One region of the Mesorhizobium sp. LjNodule214 genome, then DNA from elsewhere that is predicted to be linked to it. Evidence: predicted binding sites of a transcription regulator. Region 1 holds the regulator's gene; the other holds the start of a gene.
The links. Region 1 encodes LexA, which represses DNA repair genes until DNA is damaged. Its sites were predicted from a motif close to TGTTCNNNNTGTGTTCNG; they were not measured.
Positions count from the first base shown of each region.

Region 2: the regulator LexA is predicted to act here: its motif matches at 1,986-2,003, upstream of ACSQ3Z_RS16885 (ATP-dependent helicase).

Region 1 is NZ_CAXUPE020000003.1:1,030,341-1,035,512, forward strand. Features, by position in the region: gene gltX (glutamate--tRNA ligase) at 1-275, opposite strand, end outside; gene ACSQ3Z_RS30405 (ComEC/Rec2 family competence protein) at 375-2,864, shown strand; gene lexA (transcriptional repressor LexA) at 2,858-3,598, opposite strand; gene kynU (kynureninase) at 4,061-5,172, shown strand, end outside.
Region 2 is NZ_CAXUPE020000002.1:600,500-605,671, reverse strand. Features, by position in the region: gene ACSQ3Z_RS16885 (ATP-dependent helicase) at 1-1,945, opposite strand, end outside; gene ACSQ3Z_RS16880 (flavin-containing monooxygenase) at 2,084-3,367, opposite strand; gene ACSQ3Z_RS16875 (LuxR C-terminal-related transcriptional regulator) at 3,520-5,160, opposite strand.

The DNA of each region.
Region 1 (5,172 bases):
ACCAGATCCTCAGCCACCTCGCGGTGGCGCGGCGCGCGCTCGAACTGCGACACCGGCTCGCCGTCCCAACTGAGGCCAAGCCAGGACAGCCCATCGAGGATGGCGGCTGTGGCGGCGTCGGTGGAGCGTTCGCGATCCGTATCCTCGATGCGCAGCAGCATCGTGCCGGCGGTGTGCTTTGCATAGAGCCAGTTGAACAGCGCCGTGCGCGCGCCGCCAATGTGCAAATAGCCTGTCGGCGAGGGGGCAAAGCGGGTGACGACCTTGTCGGACATGGAACTCTCGGAAGCGCAGAAAGCGGATGTGATGCGCGGACTTTCGCGCGTTGCGCGTTCATGTAGCATAGGAGGTCTGGGGCGCAAGGGGCAGACCCGATGGCTGGACGAGGCCGGGGTGCAGGGGAGAGCGAGGGCGCGACGAGCAGCGTCAGCGAACGGACGCTGTTTGCCGATATTCCACACGCCGAGCCGATGCCGGTTTCATTGCTTGCGCCACGGCCGGGCTTCGAGCCTTTGCCGCCCGGCAATCGCGCGCCGGAGCTTGTCCCCGCGACTGTTTCGGTAAAGCGGGTCTCCGGAGCATTCCGCCGCCTTTCTGGTCCCGCAGTCCGGCGAAGCATCGCTGCGGCTGCCGGCACGGAGCTTGACCGCGGCATGGGCTTCCTGCTGGTGCCGGTGTTTCTGGCATGCGGGGTGATCTTCTATTTCTCGCTGGCGACGGAACCCGATTTCTACAGGCCCGTCGCCGTGGTCGCCTTGACGGCCGCCTGCGCGGTGGCTTCGCGGTCATGGCTAAGGACGCATTTGTGCTTCATGGCAGCGCTGCTCTGCGCGCTCGGCGTGCTCGCCGCAAAGGTCGAGACCTGGCGCGCCGGAACCCAGATGCTCGGCTCGGAGATCCAGACGCGGCTGACCGGGCGGCTCGCCAGCCTGGAAGAAATGGAAAACGGCCGCGTCAGGCTGACCATCGACGTCATCTCGACCGCCCATCCGAAGCTGCGCTATGCGCCGGAGCGGGTCAGGCTTTCGGCGCGGAAAGTTCCTCCTGATATGACCGCCGGTTCCCTGATCACCGGCTATGCCCGGCTACTGCCGCCGACCGGACCGGTGCGGCCGGATAGCTACGACTTCTCCTTCGACAGCTATTTTTCCGGCATCGGCGCCAGCGGCTTTTTCCTCGGCAATCCGAAGACTGTTGTCCCAAAGACTGGCGCCGGCGAAGACGCACCATCCAGGACGCGCTTGGCGTCCGCAATCGAGAATGCCCGGGAGAGCATCGCGGACCACATTCGCGGCCAGATTGGCGGCCCGGAGGGCGAGATTGCTGCGGCATTGATCGTCGGCGTGCGCGCCGGCATTCCCGATGAGATCAACGAGGCGATGCGGCGCACCGGCATCTACCACATCATCTCGATCTCCGGCCTGCACATGGCGCTGGTCGCCGGAACCATTATGGGGCTGCTGCGCGGCGCCTTCGCCCTGTTTCCCGATTTCGCATCGCGCCGGCCGGTGAAGAAATATGCGGCCGCCGCGGCGCTCTTTTCCATCGCCGCCTACCTCGTCTTTTCCGGCATCGTCGTCGCGGCCGAACGCAGCTTCATCATGCTGGCGGTGATGCTGGTCGCCGTGCTGTTCGACCGCGCGGCGCTCACCATGCGCAATCTGGCGATCTCGGCGATTGCCGTGATCCTGGTGTCGCCGCACGAAGTGGTCGGCCCGAGCTTCCAGATGTCGTTTGCGGCGACCGCGGCCCTTGTCGGTGCCTATGCCGGCTGGTCGGACTACCGTGCCGGCAGAGCGACGTCGCCGCCGCCACGGCGATCGCCGCTCGCCTTCGTCACGCGAAAATTCCTGCTCGGCATGGGCGGCCTCGCCATGACCTCCATCATCGCCGGCAGTGCGACGGCACTCTTCGCCATCTGGCATTTTCAACGCGTGTCGCCGCTCAGCCTGCTCGCCAACCTGGCCGTCATGCCGATCGTCTCGCTGATCGTCATGCCGTTCGCCGTGCTCAGCGCGCTGGTGATGCCGTTCGGCGCCGATGGACCATTCCTCTACGTGATGGGCAAGGGGCTGACGGCGATGATCGCAATATCCGGATGGATTTCCGAGCGCTCGCCGATCGATGCTGTCGGGCTGATCTCCATTCAGTCGGTACTGCTGGTGACGATCGCGCTGGTCATCGCCACCATGGCGACGACATGGCTCAGGCTGGCAGCCGTTCCGTTCGCATTCGCTGGCCTGCTGACTGTCTCCGACACCCGCATGCCGGATGTCCTCATCTCGGAGGATGGGCATCTTGTGGCAATGCCGATCGGGGGCGGCGAACTCGCCATCAACCGCGTGCGATCGAACGAGTTCACCACCGACAACTGGAAACGGGCTGTGAAGTCCGAAACCATTGTCGAACCCGAGACCTTCGAGAAGGGTGACGCGCGGTTCGACATGGATCCGGCCGACCTGCCGCCGGGCTCGCCCTTCTACTGCAGCACCGGTCTGTGCCTCGCACGGCATCCGTCTGGCGCGATCATCGCGTATGCAGAAGACCGCAAGGACGCGTGGCGAGCGTGTGCTTTCGCGACCCTGATCATCGTCAACGACGCCACCGCCTACGACCCTTGCCGCAATCCGCTTGTCCTTGTCGTCAAGAAACGGCAACTTGCCCGCTTGGGCAGCGCCGCTGTCTTCTTCAATCAGCAATCGGCAATCGCGCCGGCAGAGATAAACTTCGCGGTCGAGCAGCCGTACCGGGCCTGGCACGAGCAGCGAAGATTCTCACGCGAGGCGAGGGGCCTGCCGCCTTACAAGAGACCCGAAAGGCAGGCCAGCAAACCGCCGCCCAAACAACCGCCGCCGCCTCAGTAGCGGCGGATCAGACCGACCAGCTTGCCCTGCACCTTGACCCGGTCGGGCCCGAAGATGCGGGTTTCATAGGCCGGATTGGCGGCTTCCAGCGCGATCGAGGCGCCCTTGCGGCGGAAGCGCTTCAGCGTCGCTTCCTCCTCGTCGACCAGCGCCACTATGATCTCTCCCGGGCTCGCCGTGTCGGCGTTGCGGATGATGACCGTATCGCCGTCGAAGATCCCGGCCTCGATCATCGAATCGCCCTTGACCTCCAGCGCGTAATGCTCGCCGCCCATGATCATGTCCGGCGGCACCGAGATCGAATGCGTCTGATGCTGGATGGCGTCGATCGGCACACCGGCCGCGATCCGCCCCATCACCGGGATGGACACTGCCGCAACCGCATCGTCGTCATTGCCCGCCTGGGGCGTGCGCGACGATGCCATCGGCTTGATCTGCCGTCCGAGGCCGCCCTGCCCAAGACTGCCCTGAATGACGCTCGGCGAGAACTTCTTCGCCGCATTGAGGCCGGGAGCAATCGAGTCCGGCAGGCGCAGCACTTCGAGCGCGCGCGCCCGATTGGGCAGCCGGCGAATGAAACCGCGCTCCTCCAGCGCCGTGATCAGCCGGTGGATGCCCGACTTCGAGGCAAGATCGAGCGCCTCTTTCATCTCGTCGAAGGAGGGTGGAATGCCGCTTTCCTTCAGCCGCTCATGGATGAACATCAGCAGTTCATGTTGTTTGCGTGTCAGCATCGCGGCCCCCAACGGAATCAGAAAAACAAACCCAGAACAAACACTATCTGTTCCAGTTGTGTTCCGCAACTGTTTAAAGTTTAATGAATGGGTTAAGGCTCCCGAAACGATGTCGCGTGCGACAGCGAATATCCCAGCCCCTTAGATGCCGGCTTCATCGCATTGATTTTGTTATCGTTTACGGCCAACCACCGGCCTGGGAGCTGCTTGGAAGTCGGCAATCATTCGCCGCAAACAATGTAGGTAGGGCCGTGTTTGACGATCCAGCCCGCTCGATGCACCGTGAACGAAACGAACTCAAAATGCCAACTATGAGCAGGGGTCGAGGGTGTCGTTGGGCCGATAAGTCATCAATGCAGGTTCTTGCAGCGCGATGGCCTGTGATGAGAGAAAGTACCGATCGTCGGCTTGTCTCATCATTGCGTGCCGGTGTCGTGCGTATCTGGGGGGAGCAGACATATCATGACAGGAATTCCTGATCTTGCGGCCGTCGAAGCGATGGACGCCGCGGATCCACTGCGCCCCTTGCGCGACCGCTTCATCCTGCCCGAAGGGGTAATCTATCTCGACGGCAATTCGCTGGGTGCAGCCTCGCATGCCGCCTTCGACGAGCTACGCAAGGCGGCGACCGAAGAATGGGCGCACGACCTCATCCGCGCCTGGAACACTGCCGGCTGGTTCAACATGCCGGTCGAACTCGGCGATCAGCTCGGGCGCCTGATCGGCGCCGCTCCCGGCCAGACGGTGGTCTGCGACACAACATCGATCAACATCTACAAGCTGCTGCACGCGGCAATGGCCATGCGGCCGGATCGGCCCGTCATCGTCGCCGAGGGCGACAGCTTTCCGACCGACCTCTACATGGCTGAAGGTGTCGCCTCGACTCGAAAGAACACTGTGCTGCGCCTTGCAGGCGTCGACGCACCGACGATCGAAGAGCTGATCGACGACCGGGTCGCGGTGGTGCTGGTCAACCACGTCAACTACAAGTCAGGCGAACTGCGTGACATGACGGCGCTGACGCGCATCGCCCATGACGCCGGGGCGCTGATCGTCTGGGATCTCTGCCACACAGCAGGCGCCATGCCGGTCGAACTGGACACGGCGAATGCCGATTTCGCTGTCGGCTGCACCTACAAATATTTGAATGGCGGCCCGGGCTCTCCCGCCTTCATCTATGCCGCGGAGCGCCATCATGCCGATGTGCAGCAGCCGCTCAGCGGATGGTGGAGCCATGCGCGGCCCTTCGCCTTCGAGCAGGCCTACGCAGCCGGCACCGGCATCCGCCGGTTTCTGTGCGGCACGCAGCCGGTCCTGTCGATGCGCACGCTGAAGGGCGCGCTCGACATCTGGAACGATGTCGACATGGCGGCCGTGAGACAGAAAAGCATCGCCCTGGCCGACCTGTTCATCGAACTCGTCGAGGCAAAATGCGGCGCCTATGGTCTCACGCTCGAAAGCACCCGCGACAGCGCCAGGCGCGGCAGCCAGATTTCATTCATGCACGAGCACGGCTACCAGATCATGCGGGCGCTGATCGAACGCGGCGTGATCGGCGATTTCCGGGCGCCGTC
Region 2 (5,172 bases), on a different contig from region 1:
GCGATTCATACTCCTCCATGGAGCGGATCAGCTCCTTGAGGTTTTCCAGCCGGCCCGGCGCTTCCGCCGAGCGGTCGTTCTTCCACATATCGGTGTAGCCGCTCTCCTCGAGAATGGTCTCGGCGAGTTCGGTGTGCGGCGTGGTTTCCAGCGCCTTCTGCCAGCGCTCGAAATTGGCGGCGACCTCGCGCAGTGCGGCGCGCGGCTTCGGCTTCAGTTCGTCGCTCTCGGCGAGCTTGGCGGCGGCCTCCAGCATCGGGATGCGTAGAGCGCGCGCCGTGTCGTGGATCTGGCGGATGGTGGCTTCGCCGAGGCCGCGCTTCGGCACGTTGACGATGCGCTCGAAAGCGAGGTCGTCGGCGCCTTGCGCGACGACGCGGAAGAAGGCCATGGCGTCACGGATTTCCAGCCGTTCGTAGAAGCGTGGGCCGCCGATGACGCGGTAGTTGAGACCGAGCGTGACGAAGCGGTCCTCGAATTCGCGCATCTGGAAGGAGGCGCGGACAAGAATGGCCATGTCGTTCAGCTTATGCCGATTCCCTTGCTTGTCGGGGCGCTGGTAGGCCTCGATGGTCTCACCGACGGCGCGGGCTTCTTCCTCGGAATCCCAGGCGGCATGGACATGCACCTTGTCGTCCTCGGGCTCGTCGCGGTCGGTGAACAGCGTCTTGCCGAAGCGGCCCTCATTGTGGGCGATGAGATGCGAGGCGGCACCGAGTATGTGCGCGGTCGAGCGATAGTTGCGCTCCAGCCGGATGATGGTCGCGCCAGGAAAATCCTTGTCGAAGCGCAGGATGTTGTCGACCTCGGCGCCACGCCAGCCATAGATGGATTGGTCGTCGTCGCCGACGCAGCAGATGTTTACTCTGTTGTCGCTCACGGGCTGTTCCGCGCCAGCCGGCGCGGGCCCTCCGCGGGGGCCTCGCAAAGGCTCGGACGCCCGGTTGGGCTTGCGGCCTGCGGCCGAAGCCTCCCATTCATAGGCGTGCTCTAGCGGCTCCTCTTCAGGAGCTGGTGGCCTGTAGTGGCCCGCTTCTGTCCTATCGACAGCCGCTGATTTGGGCGCACCGGGATGGCGACCGCCTGGAGAGCCGCTTCTTGGAGATTCGGGCCGTTGCGCCAGAAGCCGCAGCCACATGTATTGGGCGGTGTTGGTGTCCTGGTACTCGTCGACGAGGATGTATTTGAAGCGCTTGTGGTATTCCTTCAGCACGTCCGGATAGGCGCGGAAGATGCGGATCGGGTGGCACAAGAGATCGCCGAAGTCGCAGGCGTTCAGCGTCTGCAGCCGCTCCTGATAGGCCCTGTAGAGTTCGCGGCCCTTGCCGTTGGCGAAGCTGCGGGCATCGCCTTCGGGGATGTCGGCGGGGCCCTGCCCCTTGTTTTTCCAGCCGTCGATCATTTGGGCGAACTGCTTGGCCGGCCAGCGCTTGTCGTCCAATCCCTCGGCCTGGATGATTTGCTTGATCAGGCGCACGACATCGTCGGTGTCGAGGATGGTGAAATCGGATTTGAGCCCGGCGAGTTCCGCATGGCGGCGCAGCAGCTTGACGCCGATCGAGTGGAAGGTGCCGAGCCACGGCATGCCCTCGACATTGCCTTCGCCGATCAGGATGCCGATGCGCTGCTTCATCTCGCGCGCGGCCTTGTTGGTGAAGGTGACGGCAAGGATCTGTGAGGGGAAGGCCTTGCCGGTGGCAAGGATGTGGGCGATGCGGGTGGTCAGCACCCGGGTCTTGCCGGTGCCGGCCCCGGCCAGCACCAGAACCGGGCCTTCGGTGGTTTCCACCGCCAGCCGCTGCTCGGGGTTCAACCCCTTCAGATAGTCGGGCGCGCTGTTCTGACCGCTGCGGGCGGCCATGGCGCGCGCGGCGATGCCCGACGAGGCCGCGGGCCGCGCATTCGGTTCGTCAAAAAAGGGCATGTCTTCCGAAAAGCCGGACATTGCCCCCGAATGTAGTGATTCGGCAGCGAAAGGCCAGAAGTGTCTCCGTTTTGTTCTGGTTTGGAGGCGCAATTGCCGGGAGCCGTGCGAATATTGTCGCCCGGCGCCCGACAATCCGCACAAGGGCGCCCTTGCGGCCTACTTGGCGGCAACCCGCATCCGCTCGCTGATCTTGTCCGCCACATAACCGGCATCGCGTGCTGCGCCGTGGATCATGGTGGAAGACGTCGAGTGCTGGAAATGCAGGCCGCAGACATAGAGGCCGGGTTCGCCGTCCACGGCGCCGCGATACTGCTTCACCCGGCCGGTGTCGTCGAAGATCGGCAGCTTGATCCAATCCAGCCCGGCCCGGAAACCGGTGCACCAGATGACGTTCGAAACGTCGAGAAGCTGGCCGTCGTCGAGCATCGGCTTGCCGTCACGGACGCCGGCGACGCGGGAGACCCGGCGGACGCCGGCGGCATCCAGATCTTGCGGCTTGACCCGGATCAGCGGCAGGCCATGCGACAGCTGCTGCGGCTTGGCCCTACGGCCCATCGGCGTGTCGACCGTGAGCAGCCGATGGAAAACGATGCGGAGGACGACCGGCAGCACCAGACGCACGGCGAAATAGCCATTGTAGGCGACCGGGATGTGGCCCGGATGTCGGCCGGCCAGCCAGACCTGGTGCGTGGGCGCGAGATCCATGGCGATTTCCGCACCGGAATTGCTGGCACCAACCAGCAGCACGCTGCCCGGATTGAGCTGCCCAGGGTTCTTGTAGACGCCCGAGTGAAATTGCCGGATCGACGGATCGAGCGACGCCGCGAAATCCGGGATCTTCGGCTTCTGGTAGCTCGAGGCCGCGGCCACGACATGCCCGGCGACGTACCGGGTCTGGCCGGCAGTGACGACGTAGCGATCGCCGGAACGAGTCACCTCGTCGACCTTGACGCCAGTGCGTACCGGTAAGGAAAACTTCCTGGCGTAGGCTTCCAGGTAATCCGCCATTTCGTCCTTGGTCGGGAAGGAATAGCGGGCGGCGGGGAAGGGCATGCCGGCCAGCCCGTCAAAGCGTGCCGGCGTGAACAGGCGCAGCGAATCCCAGCGCGAACGCCAGATGTCGCCGACACGTTCGCGTGCCTCCAGGATGACGAACTTCACGCCCTTGCGGGCCAGATGGTAGCCGACGGACAGGCCGTTCTGGCCGGCGCCGATGACGACGACATCGACATGCTCTTCCCTGAGCGCGGGCCGCCTCTCGTCGCCCGATGGCGCTTGGCTGCCCGCTGCCTGCAGGGTGCCAGCCTCCAGTTGCATGAACGCCGCGCCTTGTTCCAGCAATGCGCCGGCGCGCACCCTGGTCTCGGTGATGCCGACGCGGCGGCCCTGCGGGTTCAGTGCGGGGCTTGAGGTCGGACGAGGTGTCGAAATCTGGTTCATGATCGCTCCATGCGGTTTTCGTCAGCCATGGAGCGAAAATAGCGATCCGGCGCGGCGGCGCTTCGGGGAGACACCCCACGACGGAAAAGAGGCGGCATGGGGATTTTCCCCCATGCCCACGTCGCATCGTCGTGCACGCGATCTTTCGGATGTCAGAGCAACCCGTTCTGGAAGGCGTAGGCTGTCGCGGCAGCGCGTGAATTGACCGCCAGCTTGTCGAAGATGTTGCTGACATGCCGGTCGACGGTCTTTTCGCTGAGACCGAGGTCTGTGGCGATCAGCCTGTTTGTCTTGCCGGTAGCGACAAGGCCGAGGACCTCGATCTCGCGCCGCGTCAGGCCATGCGAAGGTGAAGTTGTCGGTCGGATCAGCAGATCGACGCGGGCGAGGTCGGGCGCGGCGCCAAGTGCGGCGAAAATCGACTTGGCGGCCTCGAATTCCAGCTCGGCTCCGTCCTCGTCGCCAAGCATGCGGCAGGCTTGGCCGGCCAGCACGCGCAGACGCGCCTCAAGATAGGGAGCGCCGGCACGCTGCCAGGTCGTCAGCGCGGCGCGGAAGTGGCCAAGCGCGGCCGCGGCGTCACCTCCAGCCATTTCGATCTGGCCTCTCGCTTGCGAGGCCATCGCGACGAGGATCTCGGTAGCGAAGCAGCCGGCGATCGCCTCCAGCTCTGCGCAGGCTTCGCGCGCCTCGTCGACAGCGCCCGCGGCCATCGTGATCTCGACCAGTGCCGGCAGCAGACGGGCACGGCCGAGCGGAGCCTTGGTCGTGGCCAGCACACGGCGAATGGTTGCCGCCGCCTGTTCAGAGCGGCCCTGCATGAGGCGCAGCAGCGCCATGCCGGGCTGCGGCTCGAGTCCGAGCCGGCTGGCGGTGCGGTAGAGGTCCTCGGCGGCGGCGAACTCGCCGCGCAGCCGATGGATTTCGGCCTCCTGGTAAGCCGCCCCAGCTGCCGCTTCGTTGCTGGTGGTGTGGGCCAGCGACAGTGTCGCGCGGCGTGCCTCTGCGATGGACTCCTGCCAGGCGCCGTTCAACTCCATGATCTCGGCCCGATGCAACAGGCAGACGCCGTTGAACTGAACCAGTTGCGGCTGGGTTCCGCACCAGTTCGACAGCGCCTCGGTCCATTCGCGTGAACGCTCGAACGCATAGACCTGCCGGCATGCGGCGATGAGGTTGCAGTAGATGAGGCCGGTGACAATGGGTGACAGCTTGCCGTCGGCAGCCGGCAGCATGGCCTCGTCGAGCGAGGCGATGCCTTCCTCGACCCGGCCCTGCCGCACCAGCGCGCGGCCGAGATAGCATCTGGCGAAGGCGATCAGGTCGATGTCGCAACAGCGTTCGCCGATCGCCAGCGCCTGCCGCGCGAGCGTCTCCGATGCCGGGTCGTTGCCGGTCATGATTTCCTTTTGGGCCGCCAGCAGCATCAGATAGCCATGCGCCGCGCATTCGCGGCCAAAGCCATCCGCCAGGCGCTGCGCCTGCTGGATAATGGCGGTTGCGTGGCCTTCCTCGCCCAACGTCAGAAGCCGGAAGCCACGGAAGAACGCCCAATACGCCGCCTGGTCGTCACGGCCGGCTTCGATGTGCATGTTGAAGAGACGCTCGCCGGCGGCGAAGATATCCTGATCGCGGTCCAGCATGCCGGCCGTCCAGAGCAGCCGTTCGAGGTCTTCCACGCCGAGAGGCGTGATCTCGTCGGTCGCCCGCAGCAGCTCGAATGCATCCGCCCATGCCCGCTGTCCATAGGCATGGCGGGCCCGTTCGAGCAACGTGGCGGCATCGGCTTTCATAGGCAAGCATAG